3 regions of the Bradyrhizobium sp. CCBAU 25338 genome follow, and region 3 is predicted to be linked to each of the others. Evidence: predicted binding sites of a transcription regulator. Region 3 holds the regulator's gene; each other region holds the start of a gene.
What was found. The regulator PhoB, encoded in region 3, activates phosphate uptake and scavenging genes when phosphate is short. The targets are predictions, from matches to a motif close to TGTCATNNANCTGTCAT.

Region 1 (9,845 bases), on a different contig from region 3:
AATTTTTGAAGTCAGCCCTCTCGATCGCCATTGTTTTCGAAGTGACCGCGACTATTGCGGCTTGGATTCGAGGAGACGCCCTCGTCGTTCAGTCTTGTTGCTCTCGCTTGGTACTCATCGGCCATCGCTCGCAACCGTTGCGCAGCTTCGCTGTGCGCGAGATCGTCCGCGACGCGGCGACAGCGTTCAGCGTGATCGAGCAGGGCGCGTTTCTCGACGTTCATCCAGCGACAACGCTCGAGGGGGGACATCGGTCCCTCCGCGCGCTGCCGGAACAGCGCGACGTCTTCGCAGCAAAATCCGGGAAAAAATAGCAACATTTTCATGTCGCCCCGGAACGTGGCGCCGGAGCCGACGTTTTACGCCATAGGCTGTTGAGGGACAAAATGCCATGTGCGACGTGTGCCAATTGGCGACTGCGATGCTCGCGATCGCCTTTACGGCCCTGCTTTTGATCACGGGTGAACGGTTCATCGAGCATCGACTGCAGCATGAGGCAATGACCCCGATCGTGGTGAGGGCGACGCTGCCGCCATAAGCGCAGGTTCGTCGGGATGAAGTGTGACTTGCGCCGCACGGCGCCTCGCCTAGATTGAGCACGGCTCAGTCCATGCACCAAAGGTCCCGATGTCCGATCTGTCCGCCTTTCCCATCACCAAACGTTGGCCGGCCAAACATCCCGAACTGCTCCAGCTTTATTCCTTGCCCACGCCGAACGGCGTCAAGGTCTCGATCATGCTGGAGGAGATCGGACTTCCCTACGAAGTCCACCTGGTCGATTTCGGCAAGGACGATCAGAAGACGCCGGAGTTTCTCTCCCTCAATCCGAACGGCAAGATCCCGGCGATCCTCGATCCCAACGGTCCCGGGGGCAGGCCGCTGCCGCTGTTCGAGTCCGGAGCGATCCTGCAATACCTCGCGGAGAAGTCCGGCAAGCTTCTGCCGGAGGACGCCGCGCGACGCTACCAGACCATCCAGTGGGTGCACTTTCAGATGGGCGGCATCGGGCCGATGTTCGGCCAGGTCGGCTTCTTCCACAAATTCGCCGGCAAGGATTTCGAGGACAAGCGGCCGCTGGAGCGTTACGTCAATGAGTCCAAACGCCTGCTCGGCGTGATGGAGACGCAGCTTTCCGGCCGGCGGTGGTTCATGGATGACGACTACACCATCGCCGACATCTCCATGCTCGGCTGGGTGCGGAATCTCATCGGGTTCTACGGCGCCGGCGATCTCGTGGCGTTCAGCCAGTTCAAGGCGGTCGGCGGCTGGCTCGAACGCGGGCTGGCTCGTCCGGCGGTGCAGCGCGGGCTGAACATTCCGCAGCGGCCCTAAAGCATGATCCGGAAAAGTGCGTAGCGGTTTTCCGAAAAGATCATGCTTAAACAACAACCTAAAGCGCGATGACGATTCATCCTAATCGCATCGCGCTTTAGTCCTTCGTTAGAACAGCCGGCCGCCGTTCGGCACAGGCTTGCTCGGCTGCACCAGCACGACCTTGCCCTCTGCATCGGGGAAGCCGAGCGTCAGCACCTCGGAGACGACCGGGCCGATCTGGCGCGGCGGGAAATTGACGACGGCCGCGACCTGTTGCCCCACGAGGGTCTCGAGCGGGTGGTTTTCGGTGATCTGGGCCGAGCTCTTGCGCACGCCGATGGCAGGGCCGAAATCGATCCACAGCCGCCAAGCCGGCTTGCGCGCCTCCGGAAACGGCTTGGCGTCGACGATGGTGCCGACACGAACATCGACTGCGAGGAAGCTGTTGAAGTCGATGGTCGGTGAGGCGGCAGCTGCGGGATCGTGGGTAACGTGCATGGGATGTCCGCTCGGAGAGTTGGGGTGGTCCGCAATATTGTCGCGCGAACCGGAGTTTCGTACAACGCCGCAACCGAAGCATCACGCATGCGCGAGGAAACGTCTTGTCCAACATCATCTACGGCATCAAGAACTGCGACACCATGAAGAAGGCCCGCGCCTGGCTCGATGCTCATGGCGTGCCTTACGAGTTTCACGACTACAAGGCGGCGGGCGTGGAGAAGGACAAGCTCAAGCAGTGGAGCGACAAGGTCGGCTGGGAGACGCTGCTCAATCGCGCCGGGACGACCTTCAAGAAGCTCCCGGACTCCGACAAGGAAGGCTTGAGCGAGAAAAAGGCGTTGGCATTGATGCTAGCGCAACCATCGATGATCAAGCGACCGGTGCTGGAAATCGGCAGCAAGCTGCTGGTCGGCTTCAAGCCGGATATCTATGCCAAGGAGGTCGGCGCCAAAGCGCGCTGACCGCTAGTTCAGCTCGATGGTCTCGGCGGTGATGCCGGGCCCCGGCTGGTCGGAGAACTCGACCGTCTCGGCGGGCGCGATGCGGGCAGGGGCGCGATGAAACAACTCCCGATCGATCACAGCGCGTAGCTTTGGACGCGGCAGCGCGTCATTTCCGCGCATCAGGTTCTTGATCTCGAAGCCGCCGTCCTCGCAGAACGTCTTGATCGACGCGATGACATGACAGACCTTGCCGTCGGTCTGGAAGGGCAGCAGCAGCCGTTCATAGGCGACGATGCGCCCGTAGATGTCCTCGACATTGGCGACGCTGTAGACGGGCAGCCCGCGCGCGACGCATTCATGATATATCGGTATCACGAACGGGGCGAGCCGCGGCCCGACATAATCATCGAGCAGGACGCCCTTGCCGGTATGTCCATAGGCACGCGAGATGCGCGTGCCTTCGCTCTGGATGACGAGGCGCGGCGTCGGCGTCGAAAATTCGACCGTATAGTAGATGAGATCCGAGAGCTCTTCCTCGAGTCGCGCGGGCTGATACTCCCAGATCGCCGGCGCGATCTGCTGGCGCGCATAAAGTCGCAGCCACGTGTTCAGGAGATCGCGTTGCCGGATCGATTTGACGACGGAGGGAGCGGCGTTTGCAAAATCCAAAGCAATATTCTCCGCACGTGAAGACGCGCGCATGATCCAGCCTGTGGGAAAATTTTCGATGAAGGCTGGCGCACGGAACGAAAGACCGTTAACGACGGCTTGATGGCCGGTGCCTTGCGAACCGGGAGGCCGGGCAGGCACGACATCCAGACATCTCCGACTAAGGGAGCATTTGTATCCCAGCCAGAGGCCTGATCTGCTCAGCTTTCTGCCTTGCCTAACCCCCGTCACCTCCGGCATATTCCGCGCCCGGAGGCGGCGCCCCGGGTGGGCTCCAAGTCCTCCGGACAGCCGAAGCAACAAGGACAGCCACGCGCCTCGCGCGGGCAGGGGGAAATCTGTTTGGCCGATGAGTTCATTCTCGAAACGGAAGGCTTGACCAAGGAGTTTGCGGGCTTCTTCGCCGTCCGCGACGTTGCGCTCAAGGTTCGCCGTGGGAGCATTCACGCGTTGATCGGCCCGAACGGGGCCGGCAAGACGACCTGCTTTAATCTTTTGACCAAGTTCCTCAAACCGTCAGCCGGAAAGATCCTCTACAAGGGGCAGGACATCACGGCGATGGCGCCGGCCGACGTGGCCCGCATGGGTCTTGTGCGTTCGTTCCAGATTTCGGCGGTATTTCCGCATCTCACCGCGCTGGAGAATGTCCGTGTCGCGCTTCAGCGCCAGCACGGCTCTTCGTTCGATTTCTGGCGCTCCAAGTCCGTTCTCAATCGCTTCAACGATCGCGCGCGCGAGTTGCTCAACGATGTCGGCCTCAGCGAGTTTGCAAACACGCCCGCGGTCGAGATGCCCTATGGGCGCAAGCGCGCACTTGAGATAGCAACGACGCTCGCGCTCGACCCAGAGATGATGCTGCTCGACGAGCCGATGGCCGGCATGGGCCACGAGGACATCGACAAGATCGCGGCGCTGATCAAGCGCATTTCGGCGAAATACACCATCCTCATGGTCGAGCATAATTTGAGCGTCGTGGCCAATCTCTCCGACATCATCACCGTGCTGACGCGCGGGCAGGTGCTCGCGCAGGGCCATTACTCCGAGCTCACCAAGGACGAGCGCGTCAAGGAAGCATATCTGGGAGCCGGTCATGCCTGACACTGCGATCGCCGAGGCCCCGGCCAGGGCTGCGACCGGCGGACCCATCCTTCAAGTCCGCAACCTCGAAGCCTGGTACGGCGAGTCCCACATCCTGCACGGGATCAACTTCGACGTGAACGCGGGCGAGGTCGTCACCTTGCTCGGGCGTAACGGCGCCGGCAAGACGACCACGCTGAAGTCGATCATGGGCATCATCGGCAAGCGCTCCGGCTCGGTGAAGTTCAACAACCAGGAGATCATCCGCGCAACCTCCGACAGGATCGCGCGGATGGGCATCGCGTTCTGCCCGGAAGAGCGGGGCATATTCGCCAGCCTCGACGTGCGGGAGAACTTGATGTTGCCGCCGGTCGTCCGCGAGGGCGGACTGCCGCTCGACCAGATCTTCGATCTGTTTCCGAACCTGAAGGAGCGGCTGGGCAGCCAGGGCACCAAGCTGTCGGGCGGCGAGCAGCAGATGCTCGCGATCGCGCGCATCCTGCGCACCGGCGCGAGCTTCCTGATGCTGGACGAGCCGACCGAGGGCCTTGCGCCCGTCATCATCCAGCAGATCGGTCACACCATTGCGCGGCTCAAGAAGGAGGGCTTCACGATCCTCCTGGTCGAGCAGAACTTCCGCTTCGCATCCACCGTCGCCGACCGCTACTACGTGGTCGAGCACGGCAAGATCATTGACGGATTCTCCAACTCGGAGCTTGCCGCCAACATGGACAAGCTGCACACCTATTTGGGCGTCTAGAGCATGATCGGGATCCAGAGGGCCGCGTCAGCGCAAAGTGCGTCGCGGTTTTCCGAAGAGATCGTGCTCGAGTTGAAGAACTGCCAACGAGAAAATTCAAAAAGGAAAGTTGCATGAAGACCAGGTCGATTGCGTCATTGCTGCTGACCACCGCGCTCACCTTCGCCGCAACAGGCGTCGCGTTGGCGCAGGACAAGACGGTCAAGATCGGCGCGCTGTCCGATCAGTCCGGGCTCTACGCCGACCTCGGCGGCCCCGGCTCGACGCTCGCCGCGCAGATGGCGGTCGAGGATTCCGGCCTCGCCGCGAAGGGCTGGAAGATCGACGTGATCTCCGGCGATCACCAGAACAAGCCCGATATCGGCACCGCGATCGCGCGGCAGTGGTTCGACGTCGACAAGGTCGACGTCATCGTCGACGTGCCGAACTCGGGCGTGGCGCTCGCCGTCAACAACGTGATCAAGGAAAAGAACGGCGTCTACATCAATTCGGGTGCGGCGACCTCCGACCTCAGCAACGCGCAGTGCTCGCCCAACACCGTGCATTGGACCTACGACACCTACATGCTGGCCCATACCACCGGCCAGGCGCTGGTGAAGGCCGGTGGCGACACCTGGTTCTTCCTGACCGCGGACTACGCCTTCGGTGCGGCGCTCGAGCGAGATACCAGCGCGGTCGTCACGGCCAACGGTGGCAAGGTGCTCGGCGGCGTCAAGCACCCGCTCAACACGCCGGACTTCTCCTCCTTCCTGCTCCAGGCGCAGGCCTCCAAGGCCAAGATCATCGGCCTCGCCAATGCCGGCGGCGACACCACCAACACGATCAAGCAGGCGGCCGAGTTCGGCATCGGCAAGGGCGGCCAGAAGCTCGCGGCGCTCTTGCTCTTCCTCACCGACGTCAAGGCTATCGGCCTCGAGACGGCGCAGGGACTCAATTTCACCGAGACGTTCTACTGGGACATGAACGACAAGACCCGGGCGTTCTCCAAGCGCTTCGCCGAGAAGATGAAGAACAATGCCCCGCCCACCATGGTGCAGGCCGGGGTCTATGCCGGCGTGCGCCACTATCTCAAGGCCCTCGAAGCGCTCGGCGGCAATCCTCATGACGGCGTCAAGATCGTTGAGAAGATGAAGTCGATGCCGACCGAGGACGACCTGTTCGGTAAGGGCGAGATCCAGCCCAACGGCCGCACCATCCACAACGCCTATCTGTTCGAGGTCAAGAAGCCCTCGGAGTCCAAGGGGCCATGGGACTTCTACAAGCTGGTCGGCACGGTGCCGGGCGACCAGGCTTTCACGCCGCTGTCCGAGAGCAAGTGCGCGCTGTTGAAGAAGTAAGATAACGGCCCGCAGGCCTCGAGGCCTGCGGGCGACTTTCAGGGAACGCCGAAGGGACCGGGTGCGGGATCGATGCAGGCTCTATACGCTCAGCTACTGGTGGGACTGATCAACGGCTCGTTCTACGCGCTGCTCAGTCTCGGGCTTGCCGTGATCTTCGGCATGCTCAACATCATCAATTTCGCCCATGGCGCGCTCTACATGATGGGCGCCTTCGTCGCCTATTTCCTGCTGAACCTCGGCGGGATCAACTACTGGTGGGCATTGCTGCTCGCGCCCATCATCGTCGGCATCTTCGGCATGATCCTGGAACGGACCATGCTGCAATGGCTGACCGGGCTCGATCATCTCTACGGCCTGCTGCTGACCTTCGGCATCGCGCTGATCGTGCAGGGCGTGTTCCAGAACTATTTCGGCTCCTCCGGCCTGCCTTACGCCATTCCGGATCAGCTCAAGGGCGGCATGAATCTCGGCTTCATGTTCTTACCCGTCTATCGCGGCTGGGTCGTCGTGTTCTCGCTGGTGGTGTGCCTTGCGACCTGGTTCCTGATCGAGAAGACGCAGCTCGGCGCCTACCTGCGCGCCGCCACCGAAAATCCGACGCTGGTGCGCGCCTTCGGCATCAACGTGCCGCGCATGATCACGCTGACCTACGGTCTCGGCGTCGGCCTTGCCGCGCTCGCCGGCGTGCTCTCGGCGCCGATCAACCAGGTGCGGCCGCTGATGGGCGCCGACCTCATCATCGTGGTGTTCGCGGTGGTCGTGATCGGCGGCATGGGATCGATCATGGGCTCCATCATCACCGGCTTCGCGCTCGGTGTGATCGAGGGCCTGACCAAGTATTTCTACCCCGAGGCCTCCAACACCGTCGTGTTCGTGCTGATGGTGCTGGTGCTCTTGGTGAAGCCAACGGGATTGACGGGAAGGGCGGCCTGAGATGACAACCCTGACGGACGACACGCTGCCGGTGACCCCTCGCGCGATGCGCGACGAGATGATCGTGTTCGTGCTGATGGCGCTGCTGCTGGCGGCCGTGCCGTTCACCGGCGTCTATCCCTTCTTCGTGATGCAGGCGCTGTGCTTTGCGCTGCTCGCCTGCGCCTTCAATCTGCTGATCGGCTACGGCGGCCTGCTGTCCTTCGGCCACGCGATGTTCCTGGGCACGGCGGGCTATTGCAGCGCGCATGCGCTGAAGGTGTGGGCGCTGCCGCCGGAGCTCGGCATCCTCGTCGGCATCGCTGCGGCGTTCGTGCTCTCGATCATCACCGGCTACATCTCGATCCGCCGCCAGGGCATCTATTTCTCGATGATCACGCTGGCGCTGTCGCAGCTTCTGTACTTCATCTATCTCCAGGCTCCATTCACCCACGGCGAGGACGGTATCCAGGGCATCCCGCAGGGGCCCATGTTCGGCATCTTCGATCTCTCCAAGCCGACGGTGCTCTATTACGTCGTGCTGGTGGGCTTCCTTGCCGGCTTCCTCCTGATCTTCCGCATCATCAACTCGCCGTTCGGCGAGGTGCTGAAGGCGATCCGCGAGAACGAGCCGCGGGCGATCTCGCTCGGCTACCGCACCGACCAGTACAAGTTCCTGGCCTTCGTCCTGTCGGGCACGCTTGCCGGCTTTGCCGGTGCGCTGAAAGTGTTCGTGGCGCAAAACGCCTCGCTCACCGACGTGCACTGGTCGATGTCGGGCGAGGTCGTGCTGATGACGCTGGTCGGTGGTCTCGGGACCATTTTCGGTCCCGTGGTCGGCGCCTTCGTCATCATCGCCATGCAGCAATATCTAGCGGGCTTCGGCCAGTGGGTGACGGTGATCCAGGGCGCGATCTTCGTGATCTGCGTGCTCACCTTCCGCCGCGGCGTCATCGGTGAAATCGCGCATTACTTCCGCCGGTCACTCTAAGCGATTGATCTTGCATCAATTTCATTAGTGCATGAAAGCGGTGGATGATCCGGCTCCGCGGGCGTGAGATGACACGCGCGCGGATCGAAAATGGTCTATGACAGTTTCATGACAGCCCCTCCGGGCCTGACCATTTCCAACCGGTAGCCTATTCCCATGATGCGTTGGTTTCGTGCGTTCCTGCCCAAGGAAGAACGGTTCTTCGATCTGTTCGACCGGCACGCCCAGACGGTGATCCAGGGCGCGATCGCGCTCCAGGGCATGCTCAATGGGGGCGAGGAGACGCCGGTCTATTGCCAGCGCGTCAACCAGTTCGAGAACGATGCCGACAACATCACCCGTGAGGTGCTGACGGCGGTGCGCCGCACCTTCATCACCCCGTTCGACCGCGGCGATATCAAGAACCTCATCACGTCGCTGGACGATGCCATCGACCAGATGCAGCAGACGGCCAAGGCGGTCATGCTGTTCGAGGTCCGCACTTTCGAGCCTCCCATGCGCGAGATCGGCGGGCTCCTGATCGAATGCGCCAATCTGGTCGGGCGTGCGCTGCCGCTGATGCAATCGATCGGCCCGAACGTCGCCATGCTGACCGCCATCACCGAAGAGCTCGGCAAGCTGGAGGGCCGGGTCGACGATCTCCACGACATCGGCATGAAGGAGCTGTTCCTGAAGCATCGCGACGGCAATGCCATGGACTTCATCGTCGGCGTCGAGATCTACGACCACCTCGAAAAAGTGGCTGATCGCTTCGACGACGTCGCGAACGAGATCAACAGCATCGTCATCGAGCAAGTGTAGGGCAGGGCCGCCGTGGATGCCGCGTTGGGTCTTCCCATCCTGGTCGGCTTGATCGCCGTCGCGCTGCTGTTCGACTTCCTGAACGGCCTGCACGACGCCGCCAATTCGATCGCGACCATCGTCTCGACCCGCGTGCTGCGGCCGCAATTCGCGGTGTTCTGGGCCGCCTTCTTCAATTTCATCGCCTTCATGGTGTTCGGACTGCACGTCGCGCAGACCATCGGCACCGGCATCATCGATCCCGCGGTCGTCGACGCCCAGGTGATCTTCGCAGCGCTCGTCGGCGCGATCGTCTGGAACCTCGTGACCTGGGCGCTCGGCATCCCGTCCTCGTCGTCGCACGCGTTGATCGGCGGCCTCGTCGGCGGCGGTATGGCCAAGGCGGGGATTTCGGCCGCGGTATGGAGCGGCCTGTCCAAGACGGTGCTGGCAATCGTGCTGTCGCCGCTGGTCGGCTTCCTGCTCGCAACGATGCTGGTGGCGATCGTGTCCTGGGCCTCGGTGCGCTCGACGCCGTTCGCGGTCGATCGCGCCTTTCGCATCCTGCAATTCGCCTCCGCCTCGCTCTATTCGCTCGGCCATGGCGGCAACGACGCGCAGAAGACCATGGGCATCATCGCGGTGCTGCTGTATTCGCAGGGTCATCTCGGCGGCGAGTTCTCGGTGCCGTTCTGGGTGGTTCTGTCCTGCCAGGCGGCGATGGCGCTTGGCACGCTGATGGGCGGCTGGCGCATCGTCCGCACCATGGGCCTGCGCATCACGAAATTGACGCCTATGCAGGGCTTTTGCGCCGAAACGGGGGGCGCCGCGACCCTGTTCATGGCGACCTATCTCGGAGTTCCCGTCTCGACCACCCACACCATCACCGGTGCCATCGTCGGCGTCGGCGCCGCCCGCCGCGTCTCGGCGGTGCGCTGGAACGTCGCAAGCTCGATCGTCTATGCCTGGGTGATCACGATCCCGGCCTCGGCCATCGTCGCGGCGCTGACCTGGTGGCTGGTCGAGATCTTCGTCAAGTGACGAGCTTCAGTCCGGCA
Region 2 (9,845 bases), on a different contig from region 3:
AGCGGTCGCGTTCGAGAGATACCTGAAGTCAGCCTCCGGCCGCGCCTTCGCCAAGAAGCGCCTCTAACCCCCTACTCCCCGATCACCGCATTGAGCCTGTTGCGAAGCGCGACGATCTCGTCCTTCATCGCGACCAGTTCCGACACCGAGCAGTCCGACGCCGCAAGGATCGACTGCGGCACGGCGCGGGCCTTTTCCTTGAGCGCGTATCCCTGCGGCGTCAGCGCGATCAGCACCTGGCGCTCGTCCTCGCGCGAGCGGGTGCGCTTGACGAGATGGGCGGCCTCGAGCCGCTTGAGCAGCGGCGTCAGCGTGCCCGAATCCAGGAAGAGCTTCTCGCCGATGTCCTTGACCGGCACGTCGTCGCGCTCCCACAGCACCAGCATCACCAGATATTGCGGATAGGTCAGGCCGAGCCGGTCGAGCAGCGGCTTGTAGACGCGGTTGAAGGCATGCGCTGCGGAATAGACCGCAAAGCAGATCTGGTTGTCGAGCCGCAGCGGCGCGTCCGCTGCCGATGGTTTCCGGGCCATTTGAGAATCTCACGAGGTTCGGCCGCATTGTGCGGCCGGTCGGCGGCACATTCAATTGCGAACAATTAAATGTGAGGTAGCGCAATTTCAATTGCGTGCAATCTAATTGCCTGCAATAAAGATCGCGCCCACCCCAAGATCCAGGAAGACCACAATGTCCGTGAACGTCCTCTACAAGACTAGCGCAAAAGCCACCGGCGGCCGCGACGGCCATGCTGCGACCCTCGACGGCGCGCTCGACGTCAAGCTCACCACGCCGAAGGAGCTCGGCGGCGGTGGCGGCGCCGGCAACAATCCCGAGCAGCTGTTTGCGGCCGGCTATGCCGCCTGCTTCATCGGCGCGATGAAGTTCGTGGCTTCGCAGGGCGGCCCGAAGGTTCCGGCCGACGCCTCCGTCACCTCGACCGTCGGCATCGGACCGCGCTCCGAAGGCGGCTTCGGCCTCGACATCGATCTGGCCGTCTCGCTGCCGGGCCTTGCCCGCACCGAGGCTGAGGCGCTGGTCGCGAAGGCGCATCAGGTGTGCCCCTACTCCAATGCCACACGCGGCAATGTCGACGTTCGCCTGACGGTCGTCTGATCGAAAGTGCGGATGGGCTGGCCCCGGGACCTCCCCGGGCCGGCCGCTTCGCTGTTTTGCCACGCCGCGGCATTGACGCGCGACGGCGCATGCGGCCCCACGCCAGGAGCCATTGCTGCTCCCGGCAAACCTCGCTAGGCCTGTGACCGAACCTCGACACAGGAGAAGCGAAGGCATGAGTTCTGAAGCCGCCCCAGGTGCCATGAGCGGACTGCGCGTCATCGATCTCACGCGCGTGCTCGGCGGTCCCTACTGCACCCAGATCCTCGCCGACCATGGCGCCGACGTGATCAAGGTCGAGCCGCCCGCGGGCGACGAGGTGCGCGAATGGGGTCCTCCCTTCCACGAGGAGGACGCGGCCTATTTCGTCGGCATTAACCGCAACAAGCGCTCGATCGGGCTCGACCTCGCCGCCGAGGGCGGCCGCGCGGTGCTGCTCAAGATGCTGGAGACGGCCGACGTCCTGATCGAGAATTTCAAGCCGGGCACGCTGGAGAAATGGGGCATCGGCAACGAGAGCTTGCGCGAAAAATTCCCGCGCCTCGTGCATTGCCGGATCTGCGGTTTCGGTGCCGATGGCCCGCGCGGCGGCAACCCCGGCTATGACGCCATCATCCAGGCCATGACCGGCATGATCGCAGCGACCGGCTCGCCCGAGAGCGGGCCGATGCGGATCGGCGTGCCGCTGGTCGACATCACCACCGGCCTTTATGCGGCGATCGGCATCCTGATGGCGCTGTCGGAGCGGCAGCGCTCCGGCAAGGGCCAGTTCCTGGAGACGACGCTGTACGAGACCGGTCTTGCCATCATGCATCCGCACACAGCGAACTATTTCATGCATGGCAAGCCGCCGAGCCTCACCGGCAACGAGCACCCTAACCTCGTGCCCTACGCGATCTTCCCGACCAAGACCGACAACATCTTCATCGGCGTCGGCAATGACGGCACCTTCCGCAAGCTCGCCAAGGAGATCGGCAAGCCCGAGCTCGGCACCGACCCGCGCTTTGCCCGCAACAAGGACCGTATCGCCAATCGCGAGGCGCTGCGTGCCGAGCTAGCCGCCGTGTTCAGCCAGCACGAGGCCGAGCCGCTGTGCAATCGCCTGCTCGCGGCAGGCCTGCCCGCTGGCCCCGTGCAGAAGATCGACCAGGCGTTGACCAACCCGCACACGATCTACCGCGGCGATATTATCGAGAAGGACTGGTACAAGGGCGTCGCCTCGCCGATCCGGCTCGATCGTTCAAAGCCGAGCCTGCGCCGCCTGCCGCCGAAATTCAGCCAGCACGCCGCGGAGGTGCTCGGCGAGTTCGGCTACTCCAAGGCCGAGATCGACGCGATGGTCGAGAAGGGCACGGTCTGCGGCCCCGAGCGCAAGCGCTGAGATAAGACCGGGATCGAGCGTCGCCGCAGGTGCGCTCCCTCCCCCGCTTGCGGGGGAGGGCTGGGGAGAGGGTGTCTCCGCGAAGGGACAGTCCCCCAGAGGATAAAGCCCTCACCCGGCGCTGCGCGCCGACCTCTCCCGCAAGCGAGAGACATTTGGAGCCTGCGGCCTGGCCGTCAGCCTCACACAACGATGCCGCACTGCGGCGCGACCACACGCGTGCGGCGCGCACGTCTTCGCCTATTTGACGGCTTCCCTTTTCCAGCGCTTGCCGCTTTCGTTTCGGCCGCTTACACAGTCATGTGAACGTCATATGGTGCTGCTAGCGCAAGCGCTTCTTCAGTGACGGGCAAGGGAGGATTCTTGATGGCTCTTCGACATTTTGGTGCGGCTGCCGCATTTGCACTCACGGTCGGCTTGTCGGCTTCGCCGGCGCTGGCTGTGACCGAAATCCAGTGGTGGCACGCGATGACCGGCGCCAACAACGACGTCATCGTCAAGCTCGCCAACGACTTCAACGCCGCGCAGAGCGACTACAAGGTGATCCCGACCTACAAGGGCAACTACGCCGATACGATGAACGCCGGCATCGCGGCGTTCCGCGCCGGCAACGCGCCGCACATCATGCAGGTGTTCGAGGTCGGCACCGCCACCATGATGGCCGCGACCGGCGCCGTGAAGCCAGTCTACAAGCTGATGGCCGAGACCGGAGAGAAGTTCGATCCGAAGGCCTATCTGCCCGCGATCACCGGCTACTATTCGACCTCGAAGGGCGAGATGCTGTCCTTCCCCTTCAACTCGTCGTCGACCGTCATGTGGGTCAATCTCGACGAGCTGAAGAAGGCGAATGTCGAGATCCCGAAGACCTGGCCTGAAGTGTTCGACGCCGCCAAGAAGCTGCACGACAACGGCCATCCCACCTGCGGCTTCTCCAACTCCTGGGTCACCTGGGTCAATCTCGAGCAGCTCTCCGCCTGGCACAACGTGCCGCTCTCGACCAAGGCCAACGGCCTCGACGGCTTCGACACCGTGCTCACGTTCAACGGCCCGCTCCAGGTCAAGCATCTCGAGAAGCTGGTCGAGCTCCAGAAAGACAAGACCTACGACTATGCCGGCCGCACCAACACCGGCGAAGGCCGCTTCACGTCAGGCGAATGCCCGCTCTACCTGACCTCGTCGGCCTTCTTCGGCAACGTCAAGGCGCAGGCCAAGTTCGCCTTCACCGCGGTGCCGATGCCCTATTATCCCGACGTGAAGGGCGCGCCGCAGAACTCGATCATCGGCGGCGCCTCGCTCTGGATCATGGGCGGCAAGTCGGCGGAAGAATACAAGGGTGTCGCGAAGTTCCTGACCTTCCTCTCCGATACCGATCGTCAGGTCTATATCCACAAATCGTCGGGCTATCTGCCGATCACCAAGGCGGCCTATGAGAAGGCCAAGGCCGAAGGCTTCTACAAGGATCAGCCCTATCTCGAGACCCCGCTGCTCGAGCTGACCAACAAGGAGCCGACCGAGAACTCCCGCGGCCTGCGCCTCGGCAACATGGTGCAGCTCCGCGACGTCTGGGCCGAAGAGATCGAGCAGGCGCTGGCCGGCAAGAAGACCGCCAAGCAGGCGCTGGATTCGGCCGTCGAGCGCGGCAACACGATGCTGCGGCAGTTCGAAAAGACCGCCGTGAAGTAAGGCGACAAGCGGCAGGCCGGTGAAGCCGGCCTGCTGCTGCGGGCATCATGCAAAAGCAAGCCATTTTCCAATCCAAGCTGTTGCCCTACGCGCTGGTTGCGCCGCAGCTCGCGATCGTCCTGATTTTCTTCTACTGGCCTGCCTTGCAGGCGGTGATCCAGTCCTTCCTGCTCCAGGACGCCTTCGGCCTCTCGACCAGCTTCGTCTGGTTCGAGAACTATATCGACCTGTTCAAGGACCCCGCCTATTTCGAGGCGATCCTACGCACCTTCTTCTTCTCGTTCGCGATCGCGGTGTCGTCGCTGTCGTTTGCGCTGCTGCTCGCCGTGATGGCGGACAAGCCGCTGCGCGGCTCGATGCTCTACCGCACGCTGCTGATCTGGCCCTATGCGGTGGCGCCGCCGGTCGTCGGCGTGCTCTGGATCTTCATGCTGCATCCCTCGCTCGGGGTGCTCTCGCGCTATCTGCGCGCCCTGGGCATCGACTGGAATCCGCTGCTCGACGGAGACCAGGCCGCGGCGCTGATCATCCTCGCCGCCGCCTGGAAGCAGATCTCCTACAATTTCCTGTTCTTTCTCGCCGGCCTGCAGAGCATCCCTCGAAGCGTGCTCGAGGCCGCCGCGATCGACGGCGCGCGGCCGATGCGGCGGTTCTGGACCGTGACCTTCCCGCTGCTGTCGCCGACCATCTTCTTCCTCCTGGTCGTCAACATCGTCTACGCCTTCTTCGACACGTTCGGCATCATCGACACCATGACCCGGGGCGGCCCCGGCAAGTCGACCGAGACGCTGGTCTACAAGGTCTATACAGACGGCCTGCTCGGCGGAAATCTCGGCAGCTCCGCGGCACAGTCGGTGATCCTGATGATCATGGTCATCGTGCTGACGGGAATCCAGTTCCGCTTCGTCGAACGCAAGGTGACCTACTGATGGTCGAGGAAGAGGGCTTCCGGCGCTACGTCGCCCACATCATCCTCTGGATCGGGATCGCGATCGTCGCCTTCCCGGTCTATCTCGCCTTCATCGCCTCCACGCAGGACAACGCGGTGATCGCCAACGGCCAGATGTCGCTGCTGCCGGGCGGTCATTTCCTCGAAACCTACTACCAGACGATCTTCGTCGGCACGAGCGGCTCGACCCGCGAGCCGGTCGGCAACATGATGCTGAACTCGCTGGTGATGGCGCTGCTGATCGCCGTCGGCAAGATCGCGATCTCGATCATCTCGGCCTATGCGATCGTGTATTTCCGCTTTCCGTTCCGGATGCCGATCTTCTGGCTGATCTTCATCACCCTGATGCTGCCGGTCGAGGTGCGCATCTATCCGACCTACAAGATCGTCGCCGATCTGCACATGCTCGACAGCTATGCCGGCCTGTCGCTGCCGCTGATCGCCTCGGCCACCGCGACGCTGCTGTTCCGCCAGTTCTTCATGACGGTGCCGGACGAGCTGCTGGAGGCCTCACGCATCGACGGCGCAGGTCCCTTCCGCTTCTTCTGGGATACGCTGCTGCCGCTGTCGCGCACCAACATGGCGGCGCTGTTCGTGATCCTGTTCATCCTCGGCTGGAATCAGTATCTCTGGCCGCTGCTGATCACCACGCGCGACGACATGCAGACTATCCAGGTCGGCATCCGCAAGATGATCACCACCACCGACGCGCTGACAGAATGGCCGATCGTGATGGCGACCGCCGTGCTGGCCATGCTGCCGCCGGTGTTCGTCGTCGTCGTCATGCAGAAGCTGTTCGTGCGCGGACTGGTCGAGACCGAGAAGTAAGAAGTGAGTTCTGATGGCTAACGTCACCCTGCGCAACGTCCGCAAGACCTATCCCGGCGGCTTCGAGGCCATCAAGGGCGTCGACGTCGATGTCGGCGACGGCCAGTTCTGCGTGCTGGTCGGACCCAGCGGCTGCGGCAAGTCCACGCTGCTGCGCATGGTCGCGGGACTCGAAACGGTCACCGGCGGCGAGATCGACATCGGCGGCCGCGTCGTCAACGGAATCGAGCCCGCCGATCGCGACATCGCGATGGTGTTCCAGAACTACGCGCTCTATCCGCATATGAGCGTCTACAACAACATGGCCTATGGTCTGCGCAATCGCGGCATGGCGGAAGCGGAGATCAGGACCCGCGTCGACGAAGCCGCGCGCATCCTCGAGCTCACGTCGATGCTGGAGCGCAAGCCGCGCCAGCTCTCCGGCGGCCAGCGCCAGCGCGTCGCCATGGGCCGCGCCATCGTGCGCCAGCCCAAGGTGTTCCTGTTCGACGAGCCGCTCTCCAACTTAGACGCCAAGCTGCGCATCGCGATGCGGGTCGAGATCCGCAAATTGCAGCGCCGGCTCAACACGACATCGATCTACGTCACCCATGACCAGCTCGAGGCGATGACGCTCGCCGACATCCTCGTCGTGATGAACGGCGGCCAGGTCGAGCAGGTCGGCAATCCCCTCGCAATCTACGAGAAGCCGGCGACGACCTTCGTCGCCTCCTTCATCGGCGCGCCCCCGATGAACTTGATGTCGACGCGCCCCGAGGAAATCCGGTCCCAGCTCGCCGGGAGCGCTGCGGCCGACGCCGGCATCCTCGGCATCCGCCCGGAAGACTTCGTCATCACCGATCAGACGCCCGCCGGCGGCGTCACGCTGCCGCTCACCGTGGAAGCGATCGAGCGCGTCGGCGCCGAAACCTTCGTCTACGGCTCCCGCGAGCACGAGGACCAGCGCGTCGCCGCCACGCCCGGCGAGCTGCCGCCCGGCGAGATCATCGTCCGCATTCCCGGAACCGAGGCGCCACCTATTGGCGCGAGAATCCGCGTCGCCGCGGCGCGGGCGAAGCTGCATCTGTTCAGCGGCGATGGGCGGACGCGGTTGGAGGCCTGACGGCTCCAGAGGGCCGATCGATCAAAACCGCGAAAACAACCCCATGCACAGTAGAAGGGGGTTTGTTTTCATTGGGGAAATTCAACGGCTGTTTCGTCATGCCCGGGCTTGCCCCAGACATCCTCGTTCTGCTGCGAGGAAGGTTCGGGATGGCCGGGACAAGCCCGGCCATGACGATCATTGACGCATCCGCGCCGCTGCATGAGCCCGGCGACGGACGGCCACGGCCCGTCCACAGCCCCCCCGCTACGTCCTTGAACCCACAAGGGAACGTGCCCATATTGCTGATCAAGGGGTGCCTTGACGGGCCCTGAAACACCAAAGTCGCTTCTGCGAGGACTTTGTAAACTATGTCTCGTGTTCCAACGCTCTCCAGTCCCTTTCTGCTGGGCTTCGACGAGATCGAGCGCGTGCTCGACCGTGTCGTCAAAGGCGCCGACGGCTACCCTCCCTACAATATCGAGAGGTGCGGCGGATCGGACGGCCAGCCCGAGCGTTTGCGCATCACGCTGGCGGTCGCCGGATTTACGCGCGACCAACTCGATGTAACCATTGAGGAAAACCAGCTCGTGATCCGCGGGCGGCAGCAGGACGACAAGACCCGGCAATACATCCATCGCGGCATCGCCGCGCGCCACTTCCAGCGCACCTTCGTGCTGGCGGAGGGGATGCTGGTGCTGGGTGCGGATCTGAAGAACGGGCTGCTGTCGATCGATCTGGCCCGGCCAGAGCCGGAGAGGATCGTTAAGACAATCGCTATCAATGAGCACGAATAATGGAACGAGTAGCGGACTCGACCGCTTAGTGTTCCAGAGGAGTCGAGACCATGAGTGAAGGTCACGTTGCGTTCGAATACGAAGCCAAGAACGTCTCTCCGGAGACGCTGGCAACTCTGGGCGAAGGTCATATCGCCTATGTGAAGCAGATCCGCTCGGAGGACGTTCCGGGCCTGTTTCCCGAGGCGCCGAAGATTGCGCCGGGCCTCAAGCTTTTCGCGCTCCACGCCGCCGACGGCACGCCGATCATGCTGACCGACAGCCGCGAAGCCGCGGTCGCCAACGCCTGGAGCAACGAGCTGCAAGCGGTGAGCGTGCACTGAGCGCACGCGCGCCGCACGAATAGAGTTTCAAGCGGGCATGCCTTCACGCGAAGGCGTGCCCGTTTTGCGTTGCGTGCCGACCTGGTCAGCAGCGCAGCCGACGCTGGCGATAATCAACGCACCGCCGGCATCAGCGCCCGCATGATGTCAGGCTTCCAGGTCTGACGCGCGCTGTCGAATGCCGCGAAATCATGGTCGAACTGCCAGTAGGCCCATGCCCAGCCAAGCCGCTCCGCACTTCGCGCCACGAACGACAGATACCTCGTCCGGGCTTCGGCTGGGGCGGCCTCGTACACTCCGAACTCGCCGAGATAAATCGGGCGCTTTTCCCGTTCGGACCAGATACGCACCTTCTCGAAATCGGCGCGCGCCTTTCGTTCGTCCTCCGGAGTGCCCCAGTCGAGCGGCCCTACTCGCGAAAACGTTTCGGACCACGGCGCGCCCTGATGGGTGAAACGGATCGGCGCGTAGTAGTGAAACGTCACGATGAGGTTTCTGTCATCTGACGGCAGGACCAGTTCCTCGACCGGCATGTCATCGACGTTGAGAACGGCGGCAATGACCGTCCGCCCGGGGTTGGAGGCGCGGATGATGCCGAGACACTCGTTCAGAAGGGCGTTCCAGCTGGTGGACGTCATCTGCCCGCCCGGCTCGTTGAGGACCTCGAAGACGAGCCTCGGATATTTTCCGGCATAGCGCTCGGCGATTTGCGCCCAGAACGCTTTCAGCTTCCCGGCGCATTCGGACACGTCGCGCTGGCAAAGCTCGGTATCGTGCTCGTCGAGGACGGGAATGAGATTCCGGGCGAGCACTTCCTCGATGACGGCATCAAGCCGCCTCAACACCGCTTCGTCCAGCAGATTCCCGGGACCCATGAACTTGAAGCCAAAGAAATTGATCCGGACGTGCGAGAAGCCGGCCTTTCTGATCGCAGTGAGGTTGTCCAGACGAAACGGCGCGTTGCGACCTCCCTCCCAGATGCCGTCATAGCCGAGAATGTTGATGCCGCGCTTCAATTTCGGGAGAGCGGGCGCGGGGCCCTGCCCGGCCGCTCCGGCCTGGGAGAAGATCGCAAGCACCGACATCACCAGCGCGAGGGCGAAGATTACCGCCCGGCGGGCGCAGATCAGCTTCATCCTGCGTGCTCCATCATTGCAGGGCTTGCTTGCTGCACCGGCCTGCACACAGCGAAGAAGAATGCGACGAGCAGCACCGAGGTGAACATCGTCGAGCGAAGGAACATCGTCTCCGTGAAATTCGATTGAAAGCTCAGGACGACGAAGCCGATGATGAGCGCGCAGTGGGCACGATCGATCGACCGGGTCGCAATCAAATACAGGACCTTCTCCGAGAACAGATAGACGCTCGCGACGAACAGCACGTATCCCAGGAATCCCGTTTCGATCGCCACCGCGATGTAACCGCTATGATAATTGTCCAGCACCCAGCCATGGCTCTGGTTGAAATAGTCGTAGATCGCAGGGCGCGTCCAGAATCCGTTGATGCCGAAGCCCAGCAGCGGCGCATCGTTGAAATGGCCGATCGCGTATTGCCAGATGAACGTCCGCTCGGTCAGATTGATGGTCTGCTCACCGAGATGGATGGAATCGTAGCCCGTCACATAGAAATACAGGAATAGCAGGGCGGCCAGCACGCACATGACGACCGGCAGCACCGCGTAGACCTTCAT
Region 3 (9,845 bases):
TTGACCTGGTAGGGCTTGAGCACGTTGTGGCGGTGCTCGCCCTCCTTGTCGCCCATCGACACCCAGGTGTCGGTGACGACGCAATCGGCGCCGCGCACGGCGGCTTCCGGATCGGTGCCGAGCACGATCGGCGCGCCTGACGTCTTGATCCAGTCGCGCATTGCCTTCTTCGGCGCGAGCTCCGGAGGTGTTGCGACGTTGAGCTGGAATTTGAAGCGCTCGGCGGCGTGCGCCCAGGACGCCAGCACGTTGTTGTCGTCGCCGGTCCAGGCCACCGTCTTGCCCTCGATCGGGCCGCGATGCTCCTCATAGGTCATGAGGTCGGCCATCACCTGGCAGGGATGCGACCGCCGCGTCAGGCCGTTGATCACGGGCACGGTCGCATAGGCCGCGAGCTCCAGCAGCGCCTCGTGATTGAGGATGCGGATCATGATGGCGTCGACATAGCGCGACAGCACCCGCGCGGTGTCGGCGATGGTCTCGCCGCGACCGAGCTGCATCTCGGCGCCGGTGAGCATGATGGGCTCGCCGCCGAGCTGGCGCATGGCGACATCGAACGACACCCGCGTCCGCGTCGAGGGTCGCTCGAAGATCATCGCCAGCGTCTTGCCTTCGAGCGGCCTGACCGGCTGGTGCGCCTTCTGCTTCGCCTTCATGGCGGACGAGGCGGCGAGCATGCTCTTGAGCTCCGACAGCGGCAGCTCGTTGATGTCCAAAAAGTGCTTTGGAGCTTTATTGGGCGTCTTGCTCATCAGCTTGCCGCCCGCTTGGTCTGGCTGGACGAGATCGCAGTGCAGGCGCGTTCGAGCCGCCCGACGCTGTCCTCGATCTCCGCCTCGGTAACGATCAAGGGCGGCAGGAAGCGCACGACATTGTCGCCGGCTCCGACGGTGAGCAATTTTTCGGCGCGCAGCGCCGCGACGAGATCGCCCGAGGGCACCACGGCCTTGATGCCGATCAGGAGCCCCTCGCCGCGCACCTCGCTGACGACATCTGAATGGCGATCGATCACGGAGGCGAGCTTCTGCTTCAGCAGCAGCGACATTTTCTGCACGTGGTCAAAGAAGCCGGGCTTGAGCATGACGTCGAGAACGGCGTTCGCAGCCGAGATCGCGAGCGGATTGCCGCCGAAGGTCGAACCATGCGAGCCCGGCCCCATGCCGCGCGCAGCGTCGGCGGTGGCGAGCACCGCGCCGATCGGGAAACCGCCACCGAGCGCCTTCGCCAGCGACATCACGTCGGGCACAACACCGGTACGCTTGTAGGCAAAGAGTTCGCCGGTGCGGCCCATGCCAGTCTGCACCTCGTCGAAGGCGAGCAATAGGCCGCGCTCATTGCAGAGCTCGCGCAATGCCTTCAGGAACGTGGGAGGCGCAGAACGAACGCCGCCCTCGCCCTGGATCGGCTCGATGAGAATGCCAGCGGTGTGCGGGCCGATCGCCTTCTTCACAGCTTCCAGGTCGCCATGCGGCACCTGGTCGAAGCCGTCCATCGGCGGGCCGAAGCCCTCGAGATATTTTGCAGAGCCGGTGGCGGCCAGCGTCGCCAGTGTGCGGCCATGGAAGGCGCCCTCGAATGTGATCATGCGGTAGCGCTCAGGATGCCCCTTGGAGAAGTGATGGTGGCGCACCAGCTTGATCACGCCTTCCAGCGCCTCGGCGCCGGAATTGCAGAAGAACACGAAGTCCGCAAAACTCTCATTGCACAGACGCGCCGCGAGCTTCTCGCCGTCCGGGCTCTGGAACAGGTTCGACATGTGCCAGAGCTTCGTCGCCTGCTCCTGCAACGCCTTGACCAGAGTGGGATGCGCATGGCCGAGCGCATTCACCGCCACGCCGGAGGTGAAATCGAGATAGCGATCCCCATTGGTTGCGATCAGCCAGCAGCCTTCGCCGCGCTCGAAACCGAGGTCGGCCCTGGCGAAAACGGGGAGCAAATGCGGCGCGGCGCTGTTCGTCATGACGTCACTTGAATGTTGCGGACGGTGTGACGCGCGCATTACGCAACGCACCATTGACCGGCCCGGAAAACGAAACGTGCCGCCTTTTAAGGGCGGCACGTAGGACTATCTTATGCCTGGCAAGACGGGTGTCAATGCCGCCCGGAAAGCCCCGCGAAACGCTGAATCCGTAGTCTTGCGGTGCCGATTTCGCGGGATTTTCACCACGGAACATGTGGACGCGAGTCGGCGGACTCTTGCGCGGGAGTCACGCCATATTGTAGCGTTTGGACTGTCAGATACGACATCTCGTGCAGCAGTTCTGATCCCTTAAGTCCTCATGTACCGGCGTAAACGTTCGGGCGTCTTGAGCGCGCCCGGCGAGCCTTAAGGGATTCTGGCCGCACGGGTTTTTCAAGGCTTAGGCAATCGCTGCGAAGGCCCCAGGATGGTAGGCGCGCAGCGAGGGAAAGGGTGCAATGACGGTTTTGACCTGGTCCGATGATCGCGTCGAGCAGCTGAAGAAGCTTTGGGAGGCCGGACTTTCGGCCAGCCAGATCGCGGCGGAGCTCGGCAATGTGACCCGCAATGCCGTGATCGGCAAAGTGCACCGGCTCGGCCTGTCCGGCCGCGCCAAGAGCCCTTCGTCGGCAGCGCCCCGGCCGCGCAAGGCGCGGCCCGCGCAGCACATGATGCGGGTGACCCGCCCCGTTGCCCGCGGCAACACCGCGCTGGCGCAGGCCTTCGAGGTCGAGGTGGAGGCCGAACCCGTCACCTACGACAATGTGGTGCCGATGAACCAGCGGCTGTCGCTGCTGGAGCTGAACGAGGCGACCTGCCACTGGCCGGTCGGAGATCCCTCGAGCCCGGATTTCTTCTTCTGCGGCGGCAAGGCGCTCTCCGGCCTGCCCTATTGCGCCCAGCATTCGCGCGTGGCGTATCAACCCGCAGCGGATCGCCGGCGCGCGCCGGCGAAGCCGGGCACGCGGTGAGTTTGCGGATTTAGCTGACTGCAGCCGTCACACGATGACGGCTCGACTTACTCGGTGTCATCCCCGCGGAGGCGGGGATCCATAACCACAGGGCGCAGTGATTGCGCGAGATGGCTACTGCGAGTCTTCGCCAAACCACGTCTTGTGGTTATGGATCCCGGGCTCGCGCTACGCGCGCCCCGGGATGACGGCCAAGATTGTTGCCGCGGCTCGCTAATTCGACATCCACAAAACTCAGGTCTGCTCCGCCTTCGCGAACCGATCGTCCAGCGCATAGCCGGCGCCACGCACGGTGCGGATCGGATCCTGCTCCCGGCCGAGATTGAGCAGCTTGCGCAGGCGGCCGATGTGGACGTCGACAGTGCGCTCGTCGATGTAGATGTCGCGGCCCCAGACGCTGTCGAGCAGCTGCTCGCGCGAGAACACGCGGCCGGGATGCTCCAGGAAGAACTCCAGCAGACGATATTCGGTCGGGCCGAGATCGATCGGCCGGCCCGAACGCGCCACGCGGCGCTTGTCGCGGTCGAGCTCGATGTCGCCATAGGCGAGCACGGTGGCGAGCCGCTCGGGGCTGGCGCGCCTGAGCAGGCCCTTCACGCGCGCCAGCAGCTCCGGCACCGAGAACGGCTTGACGATGTAGTCGTCGGCACCGGTCGCAAGTCCCCGCACCCGCTCGCTTTCTTCGCCGCGCGCGGTCAGCATGATGATCGGAAGCTGCTTGGTTTCGGGACGGGTGCGCAGCCGCCGGCACAGCTCGATGCCCGACAGGCCCGGCAGCATCCAGTCGAGCACGATCAGATCGGGAATGTGCTCCTTGAGGCGGGTGTCGGCATCATCGCCGCGCATCACCGTCTCAACGTCATAGCCGTCGCCTTCGAGGTTGTAGCGAAGAAGCTCGGTGAGAGCTTCCTCGTCCTCAACCACCATAATGCGTGCGCCCATGTTGTCGTCGCTCCTTGGGTATTCGGCACCGTTTAGGTATTCGGCACCGTCGTGGCGAAGGTCGTCATGTCGCCCTTCGGCCGCTTGTCGGTGATCGCCTGACCCTCGATCATGTAGAATACGGTCTCGGCGATGTTGGTGGCGTGGTCGCCGATCCGCTCGATGTTCTTGGCACAGAACATCAAATGGATGCAGAACGAGATGTTGCGCGGATCCTCCATCATGTAGGTGAGGAGTTCGCGGAACAGCGAGGTGCAGATGGCATCGACTTCCTCGTCGCCCTTCCACACCGCCATCGCTGCCGGCAGATCGTGCGCGGCATAGGCGTCCAGCACCGACTTGACCTGCTGCTGTACGAGGTCGGTCATGTGTTCCAGGCCGCGGAACAGTTTCAGCGGATGAAAATCCGTCTCCAGCGCTGCGACGCGCTTGCCCATGTTCTTGGCGAGATCGCCGATGCGCTCGAGATCGGTCGCGACGCGCATGGCCCCGACGATCTCGCGCAGATCAACGGCCATCGGCTGGCGGCGGGCGATGGTGAGCACGGCGCGCTCCTCGATGCGCTTCTGCAGCGTGTCGAGTTCGGCGTCGGTGGCGACGACGCGTTGACCGAGCGCGACGTCGCGGCGGATCAGCGCGTCGACGGAATCGACGATCATGCGCTCGGCGATGCCGCCCATCTCGGCGACCAGGCGGGTGAGTTCCTGGAGGTCGGTATCGAAAGCCTTTGCGGTATGTTCAGAACCCATGTTCCGTCTCCTCAGCCGAACCGGCCGGTGATGTAATCCTGCGTGCGCCGGTCGGTCGGCGACGTGAAGATCTTGCTGGTGTCGTCGAACTCGATCAGCTCGCCGAGATACATGAAGGCGGTCTTGTCGGAGACGCGGGCCGCCTGCTGCATGTTGTGGGTGACGATCGCGATCGTGTAGTTCTCGGACAATTCCTGGATCAGCTCCTCGACCTTGGCGGTCGAGATCGGGTCGAGCGCCGAGCAGGGCTCGTCGAACAGGATCACCTCGGGCCGCACCGCGACGGTACGGGCAATGCAGAGGCGCTGCTGCTGGCCGCCGGAGAGCGACAGGCCGGAGGCATTGAGCTTGTCCTTGACCTCGTTCCACAGCGCGCCGCCGCGCAGCGCCTTCTCCACGCGATCGTCCATCTCCGATTTCGAGATCTTCTCGTAGAGGCGGATCCCGAAGGCGATGTTCTCGTAGATCGTCATCGGGAACGGGGTCGGCTTCTGGAACACCATGCCGACCCGCGCGCGCAGCAGATTGAGGTCGAGCTTGGGGTCGAGCATGTTGGTGTGGTCGAGCATGAGCTGGCCGGTGGCGCGCTGGCCCGGGTAGAGGTCGTACATCCGGTTGAAGATACGCAGCAGGGTCGACTTGCCGCAGCCGGAAGGGCCGATGAAGGCCGTGACGCGATTGGTGCCGAGCGCCAGATTGATGTTCTTCAGCGCATGGTGCTCACCGTAGTAGAAATTGAGGTTGCGCGCCGTGACCTTGGCAGGCGCCTCGGGCAGCGGCTGCGAGCCGGGGTGAACGGTCGGCGCGCTTACGGAAACAGACATTTCACTCATTTTGCGGTCCTCTCGGCACCAAGGATGCGGGCGCCAATGTTCAGGGCAAGCACAGTCAGGGTGATCAGCAGCGCACCGCTCCAGGCGAGTTGCTTCCAGTAGGCGTAGGGGCTCTGCACGAAGTTGTTGATGGTCACCGGCAGGTTGGCCATCGTCTTGTCCAGGCCGAGGCTGAAGAATTGGTTCGACAGCGCGGTGAACAGCAGCGGCGCGGTCTCGCCCGCGACGCGAGCAGTGGCCAGCAGCACGCCGGTGATGAGGCCCGAGCGCGCCGCACGGTAGGCGATGCGCTTGATCACCAGCGAGCGCGGCAGCCCGAGCGCGGAGGCCGCCTCACGCAGCGGGTTCGGCACCAGCAGCAGCATGTCCTCCGTGGTGCGCACCACGACCGGGATCACGATCACGGCGAGCGCCAGCGCGCCAGCGATTGCCGAGAAGCCTCGCATCGGCACCACGACCGCACCGTAGATGAACAGGCCGATGATGATCGAGGGCGCCGAGAGCAGGATGTCGTTGATGAAACGGATGACCGAGGTCAGCCTGTCGTTGCGTCCGTATTCGGCAAGATAGGTGCCGGCGAACATGCCGAGCGGCGCGCCGATGCCGACGCCGATCACGGTCATGATCAGCGAGCCGACGATGGCGTTGCGAAGGCCGCCCTCGGTCGATCCGGGCGGCGGCGTGTCTGCGGTGAAGACCTGAAGGTTGAGCCCAGCCAAGCCGTTGTAGAGCAGCGTGACCAGGATCAGCGCGAGCCAGGTGACGCCGAAGGCGGCGGCTGCGATGCAGAGGCCGCGGATGACGATGTCCCAGCGGCGGCGGCGCGAATAGATCGGGTTCATGGCTTCACTTTCCGGCCTTGGTTTCCAGGCGCATCAGCATCAGCCGCGCGGCCGCGAGCACGAAGAACGTCAGCACGAACAGGAGCAGGCCGAGCAGGATCAGGCCGGACTGGTGCAAGCCGTCGCTCTCGGCGAACTCGGATGCGATCGCTGCCGAGATCGTGGTGCCCGGGGCGAAAATCGATGAAGAGATGCGAAACGAATTGCCGATGATGAAAGTCACGGCCATCGTCTCGCCGAGCGCGCGACCCAGCGCCAGCATGACGCCGCCGATGATGCCGACGCGGGTATACGGGATCACCACGCTGCGCACGACTTCCCACGTGGTGCAGCCGACACCGTAGGCGGCTTCCTTCAGCACCGGCGGCACCGTCTTGAACACGTCGACCGAGATCGAGGTGATGAAGGGCAGCACCATGATGGCGAGGATCAGCGCGGCATTGAACAGGCTGAGATAGGACGGGGGACCCGCGAAGATCGCGCCGAGCACGGGCACGCCGTCGAACACCCTGATCATGAAGGGCTGGAAGGTGTTGGCCAGGAACGGCCCCAGCACGAAGAAGCCCCACATGCCGTAGATGATCGAGGGAATGCCGGCGAGCAGCTCGATCGCCATGCCGATCGGGCGGCGCAGCCATTGCGGACAGAGCTCGGTGAGGAAGATCGCAATGCCGAGACCGACGGGAATGGCGATCAGCATCGCGATGAAGGAGGTGACGAGCGTACCGTACATCGGCCCGAGCGCGCCGAGCACGGGCGGATCGGCCGAAGGGGCCCAGCGCTGCGTCCACAGGAACGACAGGCCGTATTCCTTGATCGCCGGGAAGGCGCCCACGATCAGCGAAATGATAATGCCGCCGAGGATCAGCAGCACCGAGATCGCGGAAAGCCGCGTGACCCAGTAGAAGGTGACGTCACCGAGCTTGAACGCGCCCAAGGCCTTGGCGCGATCATACGGTCCGGCGTCGTCGATTGCATCGCTCTGAACGGCCATCTCTGCCACGCCGATCCCCTGTTTTGCCTTACGCCATCTGCATGCCGCCAAAGGCGGTCGTTTTCGACGGTTTGCCGCGTCGTTCCGGGTGGTCTCAAGGACCCGGAATCCTGGGATTCCGGGCCGTTCTTTCACTCGCGCCCGCCGAGGCGGAGCGCGAGTTTCAGTACGCTGCAATCAGCTCTTGATCTCGGCAGCCCACGTCTTCTCGATCTGCTTCACGACCGTGTCGGGCATCGGGATGTAATCGAGCTCCTCCGCCATCTTGTCGCCCTTCTCGAACGCCCACTTGAAGAACTTGATGGCTTCCTGGGACGCCGCCTTGTCGGTCGCATCCTTGTGCATCAAGATGAAGGTCGCGCCGGTAATCGGCCACGACGTTTCACCGGGCTGGTCGGTCAGGATCACATAGTAGTTCTTGGAGCCGGCCCAGTCGGCGTTGGCGGCTGCTGCCTGGAAGGCCGCAACGGTCGGCTGCACGGTCTTGCCGGACTTGTTGATCAGGGCACCGTAGGTCAGCTTGTTTTGCTTGGCATAGGCATACTCGACATAGCCGATCGAGTTCTTGGTCTGGCTGACATTGCCCGCGACGCCTTCATTGCCTTTGGCGCCAACACCCGTTGGCCACTCGACCGCGGTACCGGCACCGACCTTTGTCTTCCACTCGGCATTGGTCTTCGTAAGGAAATCGGTCCAGATGAACGTGGTGCCGGAGCCGTCCGACCGACGCACGACGGTGATGGCGTCCGAGGGGAGCTTCACTTTGGGATTAAGCTTGGCGATCGCCGGGTCATTCCATGTCTTGACCTTGCCCAGATAGATGTCGCCCAGCAACTCGCCAGAAAACACCAGCTCGCCCGACTTGATCCCTTCGAGATTGACGACCGGCACCAAGGCACCCATCGCCTGCGGCCATTGGATCATTCCGTCCTTTTCAAGTTGCTCAGGCTTGAGAGGCATATCGCTCGCGCCGAAGGTGACGGTCTTGGCCTGGATCTGCTTGATGCCGCCGCCCGAACCGATCGACTGGTAGTTCAGACCGTTGCCGGTCTCCTTCTTGTAGGCGTCAGCCCACTTCGAATAGAGCGGGAACGGGAACGTCGCGCCGGCGCCGGTGATGTCGGCCGCAAAGGCTGCCGTCGTCGATGCGGCGACCAAGCCAGCAGCGACCATAGTTTTGAGGAAATTCATGCTGGTCTCCATACAGGGGAGCGAAGCGCCATCCGCGCCCGATCGCGCTCCCCGCGCCGCCCGTTTAGGAGCGGTCGGCTGTGCTTTTACGAAGGTTTCATGACAGTTGGATGACGCCACCAAGCAATTGAATCCGCTTGGTTTTTAGGCCTGAGCCGAAATCTTCGCCTGGGGAAAACACGCCGTGAAAGTGGCGCCCTGCTTGGGCACGCTTTCAATCAGAAGCCGGCCGCGATGGCGGTTAAGAATATGTTTCACCAGCGATAATCCGAGCCCGGTCCCGCCTTGCGAGCGGCTGTCGCCGACGTCCACCCGGTAGAAGCGCTCGGTCAGCCGCGGCAGGTGCTCGGGCGCGATGCCGGGGCCGAAATCGCGGACCAGGACCCGGATTTCCTGAGTTCCATCAGTGGCGACGCCGGATGTCAGCGACACGATGACGCGGCCGCCGGAGGCGCCGTATTTGAGCGCGTTCTCGATCAGGTTCTCGAACAGGCGGAGCAGTTCCTCGCGGTCCCCCGCGATCATCACCGGCGGCTCCGGCAGATCGATCTCCACCTCGACCTGACGCTCGCGCGCCAGCGGCTCGAGCCCGTCGGCGACCTGGCGGATGATCGGTATGAGGTCGACCAGGGTGTCGGGCCGGACATGGGCCGACAGCTCGACCCGCGACAGCGACAGCAGATCGTCGATCAGGCGCGCCATGCGCGTGGCCTGGTTGTGCATGATACCGAGGAAGCGCTCGCGCGCCTTGGGATCGTCTTTGGCCTGGCCCTGGAGGGTGTCGATGAAGCCCGACAGCGCGGCCAGCGGCGTGCGCAGCTCGTGGCTGGCATTGGCGACGAAGTCGGCGCGCATCTCCTCGACCCGGCGTAGCGGCGTCTGGTCGTGGAAGGTCATCAGCATGCATTTGTCGGCGCCGCCGAAGCTGGTCGGCACCGGAACCGGCGTGATCATGAGCTCCATCCAGCGATCGACCGGAACATGGTCGAGATAGGTCGCGCGCCGCGGCTCGGTGGTGGCGATCGCCTCGCGCAGCGCCGTGATGATCTCCGGCGAGCGCAGCGCGAACTGGGCGAGTTCGTTCCTGCGCAGCGCCGGTGCGAGCTGGGCGGCCGCGGCGTTGAGATGGATGACGCGGCCGGCGCGGTCGAGCAGCACCGCCGGATCCGGCATGCCGGCGACCACCGCAGCCACCGCCGCGCTCTCGACCGGGTTGATGCGCCTGACATCATCGCGTGAGGCGGCGGGATCGTGCAGCCGCCACGGGATCAGGGCAGCCGCCGCGATGCAGAGGAACACAATCGCGGCGTGCAGCGCGGACAATTCGCCGAGCGAGACCACGACGGACAGCGCCAGCGCCGCG

Region 1: a site for PhoB is predicted at 8,105-8,121, ahead of ACM42_RS24780 (DUF47 domain-containing protein). Genes of this name have one in related genera too.
Region 2: a site for PhoB is predicted at 2,791-2,807, ahead of ugpB (sn-glycerol-3-phosphate ABC transporter substrate-binding protein UgpB). Genes of this name have one in related genera too.

Annotation. Positions count from the first base shown of each region.
Region 1 is NZ_LFKY01000040.1:79,959-89,803, forward strand. It holds gene ACM42_RS24725 (DUF429 domain-containing protein) at 1-9, shown strand, start outside; gene ACM42_RS24730 (hypothetical protein) at 6-314, shown strand; gene ACM42_RS24735 (glutathione S-transferase family protein) at 628-1,332, shown strand; gene ACM42_RS24740 (tRNA-binding protein) at 1,441-1,812, opposite strand; gene ACM42_RS24745 (ArsC family reductase) at 1,917-2,276, shown strand; gene ACM42_RS24750 (hypothetical protein) at 2,280-2,960, opposite strand; gene ACM42_RS24755 (ABC transporter ATP-binding protein) at 3,270-4,025, shown strand; gene ACM42_RS24760 (ABC transporter ATP-binding protein) at 4,018-4,764, shown strand; gene ACM42_RS24765 (ABC transporter substrate-binding protein) at 4,878-6,101, shown strand; gene ACM42_RS24770 (branched-chain amino acid ABC transporter permease) at 6,174-7,037, shown strand; gene ACM42_RS24775 (branched-chain amino acid ABC transporter permease) at 7,039-8,007, shown strand; gene ACM42_RS24780 (DUF47 domain-containing protein) at 8,164-8,808, shown strand; gene ACM42_RS24785 (inorganic phosphate transporter) at 8,821-9,828, shown strand; gene sugE (quaternary ammonium compound efflux SMR transporter SugE) at 9,821-9,845, opposite strand, start outside.
Region 2 is NZ_LFKY01000035.1:58,565-68,409, forward strand. It holds gene ACM42_RS15460 (GIY-YIG nuclease family protein) at 1-67, shown strand, start outside; gene ACM42_RS15465 (MarR family winged helix-turn-helix transcriptional regulator) at 72-533, opposite strand; gene ACM42_RS15470 (organic hydroperoxide resistance protein) at 688-1,113, shown strand; gene ACM42_RS15475 (CaiB/BaiF CoA transferase family protein) at 1,289-2,494, shown strand; gene ugpB (sn-glycerol-3-phosphate ABC transporter substrate-binding protein UgpB) at 2,861-4,177, shown strand; gene ugpA (sn-glycerol-3-phosphate ABC transporter permease UgpA) at 4,225-5,106, shown strand; gene ugpE (sn-glycerol-3-phosphate ABC transporter permease UgpE) at 5,106-5,954, shown strand; gene ACM42_RS15495 (sn-glycerol-3-phosphate import ATP-binding protein UgpC) at 5,968-7,056, shown strand; gene ACM42_RS15500 (Hsp20 family protein) at 7,407-7,832, shown strand; gene ACM42_RS15505 (DUF1150 family protein) at 7,883-8,155, shown strand; gene ACM42_RS15510 (glycoside hydrolase family 5 protein) at 8,269-9,291, opposite strand; gene ACM42_RS15515 (O-antigen ligase family protein) at 9,288-9,845, opposite strand, start outside.
Region 3 is NZ_LFKY01000003.1:487,660-497,504, forward strand. It holds gene argF (ornithine carbamoyltransferase) at 1-752, opposite strand, end outside; gene ACM42_RS07575 (aspartate aminotransferase family protein) at 752-1,960, opposite strand; gene ACM42_RS07580 (GcrA family cell cycle regulator) at 2,419-2,931, shown strand; gene phoB (phosphate regulon transcriptional regulator PhoB) at 3,166-3,873, opposite strand; gene phoU (phosphate signaling complex protein PhoU) at 3,906-4,622, opposite strand; gene pstB (phosphate ABC transporter ATP-binding protein PstB) at 4,634-5,455, opposite strand; gene pstA (phosphate ABC transporter permease PstA) at 5,452-6,297, opposite strand; gene pstC (phosphate ABC transporter permease subunit PstC) at 6,302-7,291, opposite strand; gene pstS (phosphate ABC transporter substrate-binding protein PstS) at 7,469-8,482, opposite strand; gene ACM42_RS07615 (ATP-binding protein) at 8,627-9,845, opposite strand, start outside.